4 regions of the Nocardiopsis sp. YSL2 genome follow, and region 1 is predicted to be linked to each of the others. Evidence: riboswitches for the same ligand, from Rfam matches in the RefSeq annotation. Region 1 holds a riboswitch; each other region holds the start of a gene.
What was found. Region 1 has a riboswitch for thiamine pyrophosphate ahead of thiD (bifunctional hydroxymethylpyrimidine kinase/phosphomethylpyrimidine kinase). Riboswitches for the same ligand answer to the same signal wherever they lie in the genome.
Positions count from the first base shown of each region.

Region 2: another riboswitch for thiamine pyrophosphate. It lies ahead of thiC (phosphomethylpyrimidine synthase ThiC); the one in region 1 lies ahead of thiD (bifunctional hydroxymethylpyrimidine kinase/phosphomethylpyrimidine kinase).
Region 3: another riboswitch for thiamine pyrophosphate. It lies ahead of M1P99_RS17200 (ECF transporter S component); the one in region 1 lies ahead of thiD (bifunctional hydroxymethylpyrimidine kinase/phosphomethylpyrimidine kinase).
Region 4: another riboswitch for thiamine pyrophosphate. It lies ahead of thiO (glycine oxidase ThiO); the one in region 1 lies ahead of thiD (bifunctional hydroxymethylpyrimidine kinase/phosphomethylpyrimidine kinase).

Region 1 is NZ_JAMOAO010000001.1:4,293,616-4,297,759, reverse strand. It holds gene M1P99_RS18995 (acyl-CoA synthetase) at 1-315, shown strand, start outside; gene M1P99_RS18990 (DUF368 domain-containing protein) at 614-1,543, shown strand; TPP riboswitch at 1,758-1,858, shown strand; gene thiD (bifunctional hydroxymethylpyrimidine kinase/phosphomethylpyrimidine kinase) at 1,846-2,649, shown strand; gene M1P99_RS18980 (sodium:alanine symporter family protein) at 2,737-4,144, opposite strand, start outside.
Region 2 is NZ_JAMOAO010000001.1:1,350,111-1,354,254, reverse strand. It holds gene M1P99_RS05830 (alpha-(1->3)-arabinofuranosyltransferase) at 1-295, shown strand, start outside; gene M1P99_RS05825 (DUF3068 domain-containing protein) at 292-1,380, shown strand; gene M1P99_RS05820 (SOS response-associated peptidase) at 1,391-2,242, shown strand; TPP riboswitch at 2,350-2,461, shown strand; gene thiC (phosphomethylpyrimidine synthase ThiC) at 2,455-4,131, shown strand.
Region 3 is NZ_JAMOAO010000001.1:3,871,338-3,875,481, forward strand. It holds gene M1P99_RS17195 (transglycosylase domain-containing protein) at 1-1,318, shown strand, start outside; TPP riboswitch at 1,384-1,491, shown strand; gene M1P99_RS17200 (ECF transporter S component) at 1,589-2,200, shown strand; gene M1P99_RS17205 (ABC transporter ATP-binding protein) at 2,197-3,747, shown strand; gene M1P99_RS17210 (energy-coupling factor transporter transmembrane protein EcfT) at 3,744-4,144, shown strand, end outside.
Region 4 is NZ_JAMOAO010000001.1:562,551-566,694, forward strand. It holds gene M1P99_RS02430 (SDR family oxidoreductase) at 1-644, shown strand, start outside; gene thiE (thiamine phosphate synthase) at 812-1,486, opposite strand; gene M1P99_RS02440 (Rv2175c family DNA-binding protein) at 1,607-1,984, opposite strand; TPP riboswitch at 2,051-2,163, shown strand; gene thiO (glycine oxidase ThiO) at 2,161-3,357, shown strand; gene thiS (sulfur carrier protein ThiS) at 3,348-3,563, shown strand; gene M1P99_RS02455 (thiazole synthase) at 3,566-4,144, shown strand, end outside.

The sequences.
Region 1 (4,144 bases):
GAGAAGGTCTACCCCGAGGAGGTCGAGGCCGCGTTGAAGGCGCATCCGGCCGTGGAGGACGCGATCGTGGTGCCCGCCCCCGACGAGCACCTCGGCCAGCGCGTGACGGCGCTGGTCTCCGTGGCCGCGGGCGCACGCCTGGTCGAGACCGAGCTGCGCGCGCACTGCCGGGTGCGCCTGGCCGGGTTCAAGGTGCCGCGGACGGTGCACTTCGTCGACCGGGTCCGGCGCACGGCGGTCGGCAAGCAGGACTACCGCTGGGCGGCGTCGGTCGCGCAGAGCGGCGAGAACACCACGCCGAGTTTCGGACGCTGAACACCAGCCGCATCACCTACCCGAAACCCCGCGGATCCCACGCAGCGCGCACCTCCGCCACCCCGCTCCCCCGCTACACTGGCCGGACCCGGCCCGGCCCAGGGACCTCGCAGGTCCCTCCCCCAGCACGCCCCGGGCGGCACACACCCAGCGGCGGTCGGCGCAGCGCCCCTACACGAACGCGCCCCGCCCCCGCACCCCCGACCGGCCCGTGTCCCACGGGTGGGTACGGTGACCACACAGGACGGAGGACGGCGCCCCTCCCGGGCCTGCCCCGGGCCGGCGCCCTACAACTCAGATGGCCAAGTCAGCAGGCTCCTTCATCTTCAACGCGGTGCGCGGCGGGGCCGTCGGCACCTCCGAGGCGCTGCCCGGCATCAGCGGCGGCACGGTCGCGCTCATCGTCGGCCTCTACGACCAGCTCATCGGCGGCGCCGGCCACATGGTCAGCGGCATCAAGCGGTACGTGACCGACGTGCCGCGCGGCCGCGGCAGGGAACGCGCGAACGAGCAGTTCCGGATGGTGGACTGGAGTGTCCTGGTCCCCGCGCTGATCGGCATGGTGATCGCGCTCGGCCTGGCCGCCGTCCTGCTCTCCCCGCTGGTGGAGGTGTACGCCCAGTACGCCTACGCCCTCTTCTTCGGCCTCGTCCTGGCCTGCCTGTGGATTCCCTACACCGGCGCGGGCAAGAAGTGGCGTGCCTGGCACTACCTGGTGGCGCTGGCCGTCGCCGTGGTCGCCTTCCTCCTGACCGGCATGCCGGGCGCGAGTCTGCCCCCCAACCCGGTGTTCGCCTTCCTCGGCGGCGCCGTCGCCATCTGCGCGCTGGTCCTGCCGGGCCTGTCCGGTTCGTTCATCCTGCTCACGCTCGGGCTGTACGAGCCCACGATGCAGGCGGTACGGGACATGGACGTGGCCTACCTCGGCGTCATGGCGCTGGGCATGATCACCGGCCTGGCCCTGTTCGTCAAGCTCCTGCAGTACCTGCTGGAGAACTTCCACCACCTCACCCTGGTGGTGCTCACCGGCCTGATGGCGGGCTCGCTGCGCGCCCTGTGGCCGTGGCAGGACCACGACCGCAACCCGCTGCCCATCACCGACGTGCCCGTGACCGTGGCCTTCGCGGTGGGCGGCTTCCTCGTGGTCACCGCGGCGATCGTCTACGAGCACCGCAAGAAGGCCCAGTCGGACGCCGGCCACGGAGCGGCCCCCACGCGCGTCCACTAGGGCGAGTTCCGTGGATGGCGCCCGTCGCGAGCGGCGCATCCAGTGGTGCTCTCACCAGGCCGAAGAGGGAGCTCCCCTCCTGCGCGGGCTTCGCCGTCGTCGCACGGCGGGGGCCCGGGTGGTTCCCCTGTCGACTGATGAGAACGCGGTGAGAGTGCCGCCGGGGCGACGCGCAGCAGGGCGGGCAACCGCCGGACATGCCCTAGGCTCGGTGGCGACTGACGCGGGGTGCCGGGAACAGTCCTCCCGGCTGAGAGCACACCCGTCGAACCTGCCCTAGGTCGTGCTAGCGAAGGAACGTCATGAGCGCGTACAACGTGTTGTCCGTGGCCGGAAGCGACCCGAGCGGCGGCGCAGGGATCCAGGCCGACCTCAAGGCCTTCTCCGCCCACGGGGTGTTCGGGATGACCGTGGTCACCGCCCTGACCGCCCAGTCCACCCGCGGCGTCACCGGCGTCCACGGCGTCCCGGCCGGTTTCGTCACCCGGCAGGCGGACACCCTGCTGGCCGACGCCACCGTGCACGCGGTCAAGATCGGGATGCTGGGCACGGCCGAGGTCACCGGAGCCGTGGCCGAGGCGATCGACCGCCACCGGCTGGTCAACGTCGTCCTGGACCCGGTGATGGTCGCCAAGAGCGGCGACCGCCTGCTGGAGGGGACGGCGATCGAGGCCCTGCGCTCCCTGCTGTTGCCGCGCGCGGACCTGCTCACGCCGAACCTTCCCGAGGCGGCCGACCTGTTGGGCGTGTCGGAGGCCGTCAGCCTCAAGGAGATGCGCGACCAGGCCGAGCGGCTGCTGGAGCTCGGTCCGCGCCGGGTCCTGCTCAAGGGCGGCCACCTGGCGGGCGACGAGAGCGTCGACGTACTGGTCTCCCGTGACGAGGAGCCGCTGGAGTTGCGGGCGCCGCGGGTGGACACCCGCAACTCGCACGGCACGGGATGCACCCTGTCGTCGTCGATCGCGGCTCTGCTGCCCCAGCGCCCGGACACCGCCTCCGCCGTCCGCGACGCCAAGGCCTACCTGACCGAGGCGCTGCGCCGGTCGGACGAGATCGACGCCGGCGGCGGTCAGGGCCCCGTGCACCATTTCCACCCCTGGTGGTAGCGGACGGGTCGTCCGCACAGCACGGAGGGGGACCGCACGGCGTGCGGTCCCCCTCGTCGTCCCGGGCCGACCCCGGGCCGTGGCGCGCTACCCGCGCACGTCGTCCATGACGGCGTCGGGGTTCTTCCAGTCGGGGAACGCGAAGAACTTCCGGGTCTCCGCGACGATGATCGGCGACAGCAGCAGCAGCCCGATGAGGTTGGGCAGCGCCATGAGACCGTTGGCGATGTCGCTGAACAGCCACACGTTGCTCAGGTCGGCGACCGCACCCACGAAGATGACCGCGATGAACACCAGGCGGTACGGGGTCACGAAGCCCCGGCCGGCCAGGAACTCGATGCACCGCTCACCGTAGTAGGCCCAGCCGAGCAGCGTGGTGAACGCGAACACCGCCACGGCGATCGCCACCACGTAGGCGCCGACCGGGGCCAGCCCCGGGCTGACCGACCTCAGGCCCTCGGTGAGGGCCTGCGTGGTCAGCAGCGAGCCGTCCTCGGGGTTCTCCGCCCGCCACACACCGGTCGTGATGATGACCATGCACGTCATCGTCACGACGATGATGGTGTCGATGAAGGTCTGGGTCATGGAGACCATGGCCTGGCGGACCGGCTGCGTGGTCTTGGCGGCCGCGGCGGCGATGGCCCCGGTGCCCAGACCCGACTCGTTGGAGAAGATGCCGCGGGCGAAGCCGTACTGGATGGCCATCAGCACACCCGCGCCCGCGAAACCGCCCGCGGGAGCGGTACCGGTGAAGGCGGTGGTGACCACGAGCTGGAGCGCGGGCAGGATCTGCGCCCAGTTGGCGGCCAGCACCACCAGGCAGATGGCCACGTAGGCGATGATCATCAGCGGCACGAGCGCGGAGGCGACCCGGCCGATGCTCTTGATGCCGCCGAGGATGACCGCACCGGCCAGAACCATGAGGATGAGGCCGATCACCCAGGTCGGAGCCGGTGTGACGCTCGACATCTGCTGGGCGACCGTGTTGGCCTGCGTCCCGTTGCCGATACCGAAGGCCGCGATGGCGCCGAAGACGGCGAAGGCCACCCCCAGAGTGGTGCCCAGACCGCCGGGCAGACCGTACTTGAGGTAGTACATCGGTCCGCCGCTCTGCTCACCCTTGGAGTCGGTGCGGCGGAACTTCACCCCCAGCAGGGCCTCGCTGTACTTCGTCGCCATGCCGAAGAAGCCGACGACCCACATCCAGAACAGGGCGCCGGGGCCGCCGAGGCCGATGGCCAGCGCGGCGCCGGCGATGTTGCCGACGCCGACCGTGGCGGCGAGCGCTGTGCTCAGTGCCTGGTAGTGGGAGATGTCGCCCTCGACCGAGGGGTCCTCCTTGCGCCGGACCAGCGCGAGCCACAGCGCGTGCGGCAGCTTGAAGAGCTGGAGCAGTTTGAGCCGGATGGTGAGGAACACGCCGACAAAGAGCAGCAGCGGGATGAGGACGAAGGGCCCCCACACGATGCTGCTGACGATGCCGGCCATCTCAAGG
Region 2 (4,144 bases), 2.9 Mb from region 1:
CCAGCGCGGCCTCGACGAGGACGCCGACGACGACCCGCCCGGCGTGCGCGCCGGGGCCCGGACCGGTCCCGCCTCGGGCGCGGCGACCGGTGGGGGCGCGGTGTCCGGCACCGCTCGCGACGTGCCCGCCGACACGGGCGCGGAGCCCCGGGACCCGGCCGGGCCCGAGCCCGACGACGCGGTCCCGGCCGACGACCGCGTAGCCGACGGCACGGTCACCGCGGACGGCCACGCGGGTGGGGGCCGTGCCACCGGCGGGTCCACGGCGCCCGACACCGAGGAGGCCCGGACATGACCGCCGACACCGGGAGCCAGGTCGGTCCCCTCACCCCGGCGCGGCGGCCGCTGCCCAGGGGCACGCTCGTCGTGGCCGCCGGGGCGTTCCTGCTGACCCTGGCCGCGCTGCTGCCGCTGTACGTCTACGACCGCGTCGCCCCCATCCCCGCCTCCGCCGAGTTCACGGTGGCCATGACCGACGAAAAGGCCGGCTACCTGGACACCTCCCGGTGGGCCTGGGTCGAGGGCGTCGAGATGCGGCGCGTGACCAGGGTGGACGCCACCGCGCACGGGCGCGACTGGTCGGCGTGGGAGATGGTGGTGGACACCTCGCTGCCGGACCGCATGATCGACCACTCCAGTCGGCGCGTCATCGTCGACCGGGAGACGGGGCGCGCCGTGAACTGCTGCGGGGAGCACGTCAACGGGGACCGCGCCGTCCGGCAGGCGGGCCTGGTGTACTTCTGGCCCGCGGGCGCGCCCGCGGGCGACTACCCCTACTACGACGCCGAGGTGCGTTCCGCCCCGCCCCTGGAGTTCGACGACTGGGACGAGGTCGCCGGGCTCCGGGTGGGCCGGTACACCCAGTCGGTGGACGCCACCCAGGTCCCCGACTCGGCACGCCCGGTACCCGCCGCGCTGTTCGCCGCCGGTGCCGAGGGCACCGTGACCGCCACCCGGTGGCTGGAGGTCACGCGCACGTTCTGGGTGGAGCCCGTCACGGGCATCGTCGTCCACGCCGCGGAGCAGCGGGAGGAGAGCCTGCGCCCGCGCGACGGCCGCGGGGAGGTCCCGCTGCTGCGCGCCGAACTCGTCCTGGAGGAGCCGCAGGTCGCCGCCAACGCCGAACAGGCCCGCGTGCGGTCGGTCCTGCTCCGGGCGCTGGACTCGTGGGCGCCCGCGGTCCTGGGGCCGCTGGGCGCAGCGGCCGTCCTGGTCGGGCTGGTCCGCGCCTGGCGGGCCCGGGACACCGGCTCCCCGTCCGGGGCCGACACCCCGGAGCCGACCGGGTCCGGGGCCGCGCGGGAGCACGGGAGGGCCGACCCCGCCGGCGGCGGTGACGGCCCGGCGGAGCCCCGCGAGGATGTCGGGGCTGAGCCGTAGGATCACACCCATGTGCGGTCGCTATGCCCAGTCCCGGAACCAGCACGAGCTCCAGCTCGCGTTCGACCTGCCCGAGGAGGCCCTGCCCGAGGATCCCGATCCCCGGGCCTGGCCGCCACTGGAGGAGCTGCCGCCGGACTACAACATCTCGCCCGGCCGACCCGTGTACGCGGTGCTCGGTCCACCGCCCCGCGGCACCGGCCCGGCCGAGCCCGGACCGGCCTCCCTGCACACCATGCGCTGGGGCCTGGTCCCCTCCTGGGCCAAGGACCGCAACATCGGCTACCGGATGATCAACGCGCGCAGCGAGACCATCGCCGACAAGCCCGCCTTCCGTACCGCCTTCCGCCGCCGCCGCTGCCTGCTGCCCGCCGACGCCTACTACGAGTGGCAGCTGGTCGGCAAGGACGGCCGGGTGGAGGCCAGCACCTCACCCGTCACCGACCCCCACCACAAGAAGCGCAAGGCCAGGGCGGCCAAGAAGCCCTACGCCATCCACTACCCGGACGGCGCGCCCCTGGCCATGGCCGGGATCTTCGAGCGGTGGCGCGACCCCGAAGCCGACGAGAACGACCCCGCCGCCTGGCTCTGGAGCTGCGCGGTCGTCACCACCGACGCCGCGCCCGCCCTCGCCCACATCCACGAGCGCATGCCCGTCATCCTGCCCTCGGCCACCTGGTCGACCTGGCTGGACCCGCGGGCGGAGCCGGACGACCTCCTCCACGTGCTCGCGCAGACCCCGGCCGAGGCCTTCGACGTGGACGAGGTCTCCACCGACGTCAACACCATCAAGAACAACACCCCCGACCTGCTCACCCCCGTCGCCGGGACCGCCGGACCGGAGCCGGACACACTTTTCTGACCCCCGGGCCCCTGGACAGGTCCCGGTGGGAGGCGGATATGGTGTGCGAGGCCACAGGGCCGGGCGCACCCACGGGGCGCCACCGCACGCGTGACGTGCCATATGTGAATAAGCAACGCGGGAGCTCGCACCATGGCGGGCTGAGAGGGCGGCTCAAGGGCGTCGCCGACCGCAGAACCTGTTCGGGTAATTCCGACGTAGGGAGGCATGCCATGACGGCTGTTGACGGCCGCGACACCGGTTCCACCACCGACGTGCACCAGGTGACCACCGGTCCCATCATGGGATCGACCAAGGTCCACCGGGAGATCGACACCCCCGAGGGGCTCACGCTCCGCGTTCCGCAGCGGCGGGTGGAACTCAGCAACGGCAGCCACTTCGACCTGTACGACACCTCAGGCCCGTACACCGACGACTCCGCGCTCATCGACGTCCACGCAGGGCTGCCCAGGACCCGCCAGGCCTGGATCGAGTCCAGGGAACCCGTCAACGGGGCGGTCACCCAGCTGGCCCACGCCAAGGCCGGGACCATCACCCCCGAGATGCGCTTCGTGGCCGCCCGCGAGGGCATGGACCCCGAGTACGTCCGCCAGGAGGTGGCCCTGGGCCGGGCGGTGATCCCGGTCAACCGCTGCCACCCCGAGTCCGAGCCGACCATCATCGGCAAGAACTTCCTGGTCAAGATCAACGCCAACATCGGCAACTCGGCGGTGACCTCCTCCGTCCCCGAGGAGGTCGAGAAGATGGTGTGGGCGACCCGCTGGGGCGCCGACACCGTGATGGACCTGTCCACCGGCAAGCGCATCCACGAGACCCGCGAGCGCATCATCCGCAACTCGCCGGTCCCCATCGGCACGGTTCCGATCTACCAGGCGCTGGAGAAGGTCAACGGCGACCCCACCGCTCTGAGCTGGGAGGTCTACCGCGAGACCATCATCGAGCAGGCCGAGCAGGGCGTCGACTACATGACCGTCCACGCGGGCGTGCTGCTGCGCTACGTGCCGCTCGCGGCCCGGCGCGTCACCGGCATCGTCTCGCGCGGCGGCTCGATCATGGCCGCGTGGTGCCTGGCCCACCACAGGGAGAGCTTCCTCTACACGCACTACGAGGAACTCTGCGAGATCTTCCGCGAGTACGACATCACCTTCTCCCTCGGTGACGGCCTGCGCCCCGGCTCCATCGCCGACGCCAACGACGAGGCGCAGTTCGCCGAGCTGCGCACGCTCGGCGAGCTCACGCACATCGCCCGCGCGCACGACGTGCAGGTGATGATCGAGGGGCCGGGCCACGTGCCGATGAACAAGATCGCCGAGAACGTGCGCCTGGAGGAGGAGCTGTGCGGTGAGGCGCCGTTCTACACGCTCGGCCCCCTGGCCACGGACGTCGCGCCCGGCTACGACCACATCACCTCCGCCATCGGTGCCGCGCAGATCGGCTGGCTGGGCACCGCGATGCTCTGCTACGTCACTCCCAAGGAGCACCTGGGCCTGCCCAACCGCGACGACGTCAAGACCGGCGTCATCACCTACAAGCTCGCCGCGCACGCCGCCGACATCGCCAAGGGCCACCCCAAGGCGCAGGAGTGGGACGACGAGCTGTCCAAGGCGCGGTTCGAGTTCCGCTGGCAGGACCAGTTCCACCTCGCCCTCGACCCCGAGACGGCCCAGGCCTTCCACGACGAGACCCTGCCCGCCGAGCCGGCCAAGACCGCGCACTTCTGCTCCATGTGCGGGCCGAAGTTCTGTTCCATGAAGATCTCCCAGGACGTGCGCAAGTACGCCGAGGAGAACGGACTGGACACCGTCGCCGCGATCGAGAAGGGCATGGCGGACAAGTCCGAGGAGTTCGCCGAGCACGGCAACCGGGTGTACCTGCCCCTGGCCGACTGAGGCCCGGGCGCCT
Region 3 (4,144 bases), 420 kb from region 1:
CGAGGAGTACAAGGCCACCGGGCTGGACCTGGAACCCACCGAGCGCGGCGGCAGCTGCTACAGCAGCGACTACCCCTTCTTCTGCGACTACGTCATGCGGTGGCTGGAGAACTCCGAGTTCCTCGGTGAGACCGAGGAGGACCGGGCCCGCGTCCTGGAGCAGGGCGGGTTCACCGTCCGCACCACCCTGGACCGCGACGCGCAGACGGCCGCCCAGGAGGCCGTGGACCGGTACGTCCCCCACGAGGACTCCACGAAGTTCGCGGCGGAGGCGGTCGTGGAACCCGGTAACGGCAAGGTCCGGGCGCTGGCGCAGAACCTGCGCTACGGCTTCGACGAGGAGGACACCGGCACGACCTCGATCAACCTCGCCGTGGACCGCGCCGACGGGGGATCGAACGGATACCAGGCGGGTTCGACGTTCAAGGCGTTCACCCTGGCGGCGGCTCTCGACTCCGGACTCGGCTACGACACGAGCTTCTCCGCGCCCAAGTCCCTGACCGTGAGCGGAATGCGCAACTGCGACGGCGGGCGGATGTCGGGTTGGAAGGTGCGCAACGCCGGGGAGAGCGACGAGGGCCGACACAACATGATCAGCGGGACCAAGGGGTCGGTCAACACCTACTTCGCCCAGCTGCAGCGGCGCGTGGGGCTGTGCGAGACCGCGCGGATGGCCGAGGACACCGGGATCGCGCGCGCCGACGGCGAGCCACTGGGCGTGTGGAGCTCCTTCACCCTCGGCGACCAGGAGGTCTCCCCGCTGACCGTGGCCAGCGCCTACGCCACCTTCGCCGCCCGGGGCACGCGCTGCGAGCCCCGGCCCGTCGAGGTCGTCTCCGAGAACCCCGTCGACCCCGAGTCCGGGCGGATCGTGGTCGGCAACACCTGTGAGGAGGGGGCCGTGGACCGGCGCGTGGCCGACGGGGTCAGCCACCTGCTCCAGCAGACGTTCAAGGGCGGTACCGCCAACGGCCTGGGGATCGGCCGCCCGGCGGCGGGCAAGACCGGCACCACCGACAGCGCGGCCTACGCGTGGTTCGCCGGGTACACGCCCAACCTGGCCGCTGCGGTGGCCGTCGGCGACATACGGGGCGGCGAGGAGAATCCGCTCCAGGGCGTACAGATCGGCGGCCGCTACTACGGGATCGTCTACGGCGGCACGCTGCCCGGGCCGATCTGGCAGGCGACCATGCGCGGGGCGACGGCCGACCTGCCCGAGGAGTCCTTCCCGTCGTCTCCCTCGGCCTTCGGAGACCCCGACGCCCGGCCGCCCGAGCCCCGGGACGGCGACGGCGACGGAGGCACGGAGGGCACGTGAGGCCCCGGCGGGGCACATGTGGGGGGTGACATGCGACTCTTCGGTCGTCCATGCCCCATACTGGGATCAACCGACAGGGGAGCGCGCGAGCGCTGAGAGTGCGGCACAGGGCCGCAGACCCTTACACACCTGATCTGGGTCATGCCAGCGAAGGAAGTCGTAAGAACCGCCACCGACGGCATGTTCGCGGTGGCGCTCTTGGCCAGGGTGCGTGCGGTGGACGCCGCACGCCCCGGAAGAGCCCCTCGTCCCCCCACGAAGGGACATCTCATGAGCACCGAGACCGAGACACCGGGCTTCTGGAAGGACATCCTGGGCCGGCTGCGCAGCTGGCGCACCGTCGACATCGTCGTGGCCGCCGTCATCGGCGTCGGCATCGGCGTGGTCTTCTGGGCCTGGGGCATCCTCTGGACGATCACCGCACCGCTGTTCGTCCTCTTCCCCCCGGGGCAGGCCGTCATCTACGGCATGTGGCTGATCTCCGGCGTGCTGGGCGGCCTGATCATCCGCAAGCCCGGCGCCGCCCTGCTCACCGCCATCGCCGCCGCGTCCGTGTCCGCGGTGCTGGGCACCCAGTGGGGCGTCATGGTGATCCTCGACGGCACGCTGCAGGGGATCCTGCCCGAACTGGTCTTCCTCGCCTTCGGCTACCGGCGCTGGAACATGGGCGTGGCCGTCCTGGCCGCCGCGGTCGCCGGGATCTCGCCCGCGATCCGCGACAACATCACCTACAACGTCACCTGGTCGCTCGACCTGAAGCTCGCCTACGGCGTGATCGTCATCCTCAGCGCGGCCGTCATCGCGGGCGTCGGCGCCCGCCTGCTCACCACGGCCCTGGCCAAGTCGGGCGCGTTGGCGCCCTTCCCGTCGGCCAGGGACTGAGCGTGGAGCGGGCCCAGGGCGCGCGCGTCGAGTTCACCGGATGGGGCTGGCGGCACTCCGGCCGGGGGTCCTACGCCCTGCGGGGCGTGGACCTGGTCATCGAACCGGGGGAGCGGGTGCTCCTGCTCGGTGCCTCCGGCGCGGGCAAGTCCACCCTGCTGCACTCCCTGGCCGGGCTGACCGGCCCCGACAGCGCCATCAGCGGCGACCAGGAGGGCGACCTGCGCGTGGACGGCGAACCCGCCGACCGCCGCCGGGGCACCGTCGGCCTGGTCAGCCAGGACCCCGAGACCCAGCTGGTGATGGCCCGGGCGGGCGACGACGTCGCCTTCGGGGCGGAGAACCTCGGGATGGACCCGGCGCTGATCTGGCCGCGTGTGGAGCGGGCGATGGCCGACGTCGGGTTTCCCTACGGGCCGCGCCACTCCACCGGCGCCCTGTCCGGGGGTGAGAAGCAGCGCCTGGTCATCGCCGGCGCGCTGGCGATGCGTCCACGGCTGCTGCTCCTGGACGAGCCGACCGCCAACCTCGACCCGGACGGGGCCGCGCTGGTGCGGGAGGTGCTGGCACGGGTGCTCGCCGCGACCGAGGCCACGCTGGTCCTGGTCGAGCACCGGGTGGCCGACGTCGTCGACCTGGTCGACCGGGTCGTGGTGGTGGAACCGGGCGGCGGCGTGGTCGCCGACGGATCGCCGGATGCCGTGTTCGCCGAGCACGGGCGGTCGCTGGCCGGGCAGGGCGTCTGGGTGCCCGGTGCCGAACCGCGACCCCGGCTGGACCCGGCACCGGGCGGCGGGGGCGTGCTGGAGGCGGTCGGAGTGGCCGCGCGCACGCCCCCCGAACTGGGCGCTCGCTCCGCCGCACCGCGGAGCGTGTTCTCCGACGTCCACGTGGACGTGCGGGCGGGGACGGCGACCGCGCTCACCGGACCCAACGGGGCGGGCAAGTCCACCCTGCTGACGCTGCTGGCCGGGCTCGCCAAACCGCACCGCGGGTCCGTGCTGCCGCGCGGGCCGCTGGCCGAGGCGGACCGGCGCCCGCTACGGCGCTGGCCCGCCGCGCGGCTCGCCCGGCACGTGGGGACGGTGTTCCAGCACGCGGAGGACCAGTTCGTCACCGCCACCGTGCGCGACGAGCTGCGGTTCGCCCCGCGGCGGGCCGGGGTGGGCGAGGCCGAGACCACGGCCTGGGTGGACGAGCTGCTGGAGCGGCTCCGGCTGACCGCGCTGGCCGACGTGCATCCCTACACGCTCTCGGGAGGGGAGAAGCGGCGGCTGTCGGTGGCCACTGCGCTCAGCTCGGGGCCGACCCGCGCCCCCGACGTCCTGGTGCTGGACGAGCCCACCTTCGGACAGGACACCCGGACGTGGACCGAACTCGTCGAGCTGCTCGGTGTCCTGCGCGCCCAGGGCCGGGCCGTGGTGATGGCCACGCACGACGAGCTGCTCCTGCGCCGGTTCGCCGACACGCGGGTGCGGGTGGCCGACGGGCGGGCCGAGACGGTCGCGGTGCCGACCGCGGCCACCGCGACTGAGGAGGACCGATGAGCGGGCGGCGTACCGGGCCGGAGGCCGAGGCCGCTCCGGAGCCGCGGGGCGTGCCGGGGGTGCCGGACGCACCGGAGGCAGGAGCCGTGTCGGGGGAGGCGCGGGGGGCGGGTGAGGCCCCGACCGTCGGCGTGCCCGTGCACGGCGGTGCCCGCGCCTGGCTGACCGGCCTGAACCCGGCGGCCAAACTGCTCGCCGCACTCGTCCTGGCCCTGGGACTCGTCCCGGCCGTGGACGCGGTGACCGGCGGCGTGGTGCTGGCCGCCGTCGTCCTGGTGGTCCCGTTCAGCGGGATCGACCGGCGCACGCTGTTCGTCCTGGGCGGCCCCTTCGTCCTGATGGGCATCTCCAGCGGGGCTGTCAACTACCTCTACGGCGAGGAGGGCGTCTCCGGTGC
Region 4 (4,144 bases), 3.7 Mb from region 1:
ACCGGATCGACAAGCACCTGAGCGCGGTGGACGGCGCGGTCAAGGCCGGGGTGTCCCGGATCGTCTACCTGTCCTTCCTGAGGGCCGGCCCGGCCGCGACCTTCACCTTCGCGCGCACGCACTTCTTCACGGAGGCGCACATCCGGGCGACCGGCGTGGGGCACACGTTCCTGAGACCCGGCCTGTACCTGGACCTGCTGCCCGACTGGGTGGACGGGGAGGGTGTGATCCGCGGCCCGGCCGGTGACGGCCGGGCCGCGTGGGTGTCGCGCGACGACGTGGCGGACGTGGCCACGGCCGTGCTGGCCGACCCGGAACGGGCGGCCCTCGCCGAAGGGGCGACCTACGACGTCACCGGCCCCGAGGCCCTGACGCTCGGAGCGACCGTGGACAAGCTGAGCGCCCTGACCGGCCGCACCGTGCGCTACGTGCCCGAGACCTGGGAGGAGGCGCTGGAGTCGCGCCGCGCCGGCGGGGCGCCGGAGTGGGCCGCCGAGGGCTGGGCCTCCTCCTACGCGGCGATCGCCGCCGGAGAGATGGACGTGGTCGCGCCCACCGTGCCCAAGCTCACGGGCCACCCCGCGCAGTCCATCGAGGGGTTCCTGCGCCGCCACCCGAGCGCTCTGTCACACGTGTCCGTCTGAGCCCGTGCCACGGCCCCGGTCGGAGGACGACCGGGGCCACGAGAGCGGCGCCCACGATCACGTGGGCGACCCTGGGGGCCGGCACGCACCGGGCGCACCGGCGCGTCGGCGGGGCGCCGGACGCGCGGACCCTCTTCCGGTCCTGGGAGGGTGCGGTCCCCGCGCGGTCAGGCCGTGTTCTGGGCGTGTTCGACCAGACGGGCGCGCAGCACCGCGGCGGCGGCACGGGGGTCCTCGGCCTCGGTGATGGCGCGTACGACCACCACTCGGTCGGCCCCGGCGTCGAGCACGCTGCCGATGTTGTCGGAGTCGATCCCGCCGATGGCGAACCAGGGGCGGTCGGTGCCCAGGGCCGCGGCCCGCCGGACCAGGTCCAGTCCGGCCGCGGGGCGCCCCGGCTTGGTGGGCGTCTCCCAGACCGGGCCCACGCAGAAGTAGTCGCTGCCGGGTTCCTCGGCGGAGGCCGCCGCGGCCTCGGGGTCGTTGTTGGAGCGCCCGATGATCGGGTCGGCGCCGACGACGTCCCGCGCCATGGGGACGGGCAGGTCGCGCTGGCCCAGGTGCAGGACGTCGGCGCGGACGGCACGCGCGATGTCGGCGCGGTCGTTGACCGCGAGCAGGGCACCGTGCCGTTCGCAGGCGCCGCGCAGCACCTCCAGGGCGGCGATCTCCTGGCGGGCCTCCAGCCCCTTGTCCCGGAGCTGGATGATGTCCACCCCGCCGGCCAGGGCGGCGTCGGCGAACTCGGCGAGATCGCCGCGCTCGGTCCGGGCGTCGGTGCACAGGTACAGAAGGGATGCGTCCAGGCGCTTGCGCAGGCTGGTTCCGTGGCTGGTCCTCACACGCCCCACCCTAGAGGCTGCGGGATGGCCGCCCAAGGGCCGACGGCACCGGCGTGCCCCGGGCGCCCTCGGGCGCCCGGACGCGGGGAACCCTCCGGCCCGGGGCCGGACGGGCTCGGGTCAGAAGGCCATGCTCTGGGCGCGTCGGCGCACCTCGGTGCCGCGGTTCTCCCGCATGGCCTGGATCGGCGTGCCGGGCAGGGTCTCGTCCGGCGTGAAGAGCCAGCGCAGGGCCTCCTCCGTGGAGAACCCGGCGTCGGTCAGCAGCACCAGGGTGCCCGGCAGCCCCTTGACGAGGTCGTGGCCGTCGACGAAGTCGGCCGGGATGGAGAGCTCTCCCTGGCGGACCACGCCCATCAGGCGCTTCTCCCGGATCAGCGTCTTGATCCGGTTGGGGCTCACGCCGAGCGGCTGTGCCGCCTCCTTGAGGGTCAGCCATGTGCCGACCAGGGTGTCGATGTCGCTGTCGCTTTGTGTCACGCCTCCAATCTGCCACATCCGCGCGGGCGGGAAGCACCGTGGCGGGACCCTTCCGGATGCTCTGGCCTAGGATGGAGACAGAACCGAACATCCCGCGGGAGCCGGGTGGGACCCGGCTGAGAGGGAGGCTGAGAGCCTCCGACCGCACGAACCTGATCCGGGTCATGCCGGCGAAGGGAGTGGAACCGAGCACCATGCCCACCAACTCCGAGGAACACGGCGTCCTCGTGGTCGGAGGCGGACTCGCCGGACGGGTGACCGCCTGGCGGGCGGCCGACCGGGGCCTGCCGGTCACCGTGGTCGAACCCGACCCCGTCACCGATCCGAGCGGCGCCCGCGCCGCCTCCACCGTCGCCGCGGGAATGCTCACCCCCGCCACCGAGGCGATGTTCGGCGAGGAACCCCTGATGGAGTTCGCGATGCGCTCCGCCGGGATGTTCGCCGACTTCGTCACCGAGCTGGAGCGGGTCAGCGGGCACACGGTCGGCTACCGCGCCACCGGCACGCTCCTGGTCGCCTACGACCGCGACGACCTGGCCCTGCTGACCGACCTGCACGCCCTCCAACAGCGCCTCGGCGTGGCCGCGGAACGGCTCACCGGCCGTGAGTGCCGACGCCTGGAACCGATGCTCGCCCCGTCCGTGCGCGGCGGCGTCCTGGCCCCCGACGACCACTCCGTCGACCCGCGGCTGCTGCTGCGGGCCCTGGTGGAGGCCGGTGCGCGGACCGGCGTGGCCGAGATCCGCGCCCGGGCCGAGGAGGTCCTGCGCCCGGGTCCCGGCGGAGCCCGGTTGGGTGTGCGGCTGTCCGACGGCCGGACCCTGGCCGCCGACCAGGTGGTCCTGGCCGCGGGCTGCTGGACCGACCGGATCGCGGTCCCCGAGGCCGTCGTGCCGCCGGTCCGCCCGGTCAAGGGCCAGCTGCTGCGCATGCGCGCGCCCGGGGGCGAGCCGCCGATCGTCGGCCGCACCGTCCGGGGGCTGGTCAGGGGCTTCCCCGTCTACTTCGTCCCGCGCGCGGACGGCGAGGTGGTCGTCGGCGCCACCCAGGAGGAGCTGGGCTATGACACCTCTCTCACCGCGGGCGGCCTCTGGCAGGTGCTGCGGGACGCGCGTGAACTCGTACCCGGGGTGACCGAACTGGAGATCACCGAGACCTGTGTGGGCCTGCGGCCCGGCTCGCCCGACAACGAGCCCCTCCTGGGCCCCACGCGTGTCCCCGGCCTGCACCTGGCCGCGGGGCACTTCCGGCACGGGGTGCTGCTGACCCCCGTCACCGGCGAGGTCATGGCCCAGGTCCTGACCACCGGCACACTGCCCGACCACGCGCGCCGCTTCGCCGCCGACCGCGGACACGGCCACACCACGACCCTGGAGGAGCAGTGGAACTGATCATCAACGGCGCCCCCCGCGACGTCACCGCCGACACCACCGTGGAGTCGGTCGTGCGCGAGCTGACCGGGACCGCCGAGGGCGCCGTCCCCGGCGGCATCGCCGTGTCCCTCAACGACGAGGTGGTGCGCCGGGCCGCGTGGAGCGAGACGCCCCTGCGCGACCGCGACCGCGTCGACGTCCTGACCGCCGTCCAGGGAGGCTGAAGATGACCGAGCACATCGACGACCCGCTCGTGATCGCGGGCACCGCGTTCGGCTCCCGGCTCATCACCGGGACCGGCGGGGCGCCCTCCCTGGAGGTCCTGGAGGACGCCCTCGTCACGTCCGGCACCGAGCTCACGACCGTGGCCATGCGCCGGGTCGCCCCCGGCACGCAGGGGTCGGTCTGGGACGTCCTGAGCCGCAACAAGATCCGTCCCCTGCCCAACACCGCCGGCTGCTTCACCGCCGCCGACGCGGTGCGCACCGCCCGGCTGGGCCGGGAGGCACTGGAGACCGACTGGGTGAAGCTGGAGGTCGTGGCGGACGAGCACACGCTCCTGCCCGACCCCGTGGAGCTGTTGGACGCCGCCGAACGCCTCGTGGACGACGGTTTCACCGTCCTGCCCTACACCAACGACGACCCTGTCCTGGCCCGGCGCCTGGAGCAGATCGGCTGCGCCGCGGTGATGCCCCTGGCCGCGCCGATCGGCTCGGGCCTGGGCATCCGCAACCCGCACAACCTGGAGCTGATCGTCGAGCGGGCCGGGGTGCCCGTCATCGTGGACGCGGGGATCGGCACCGCC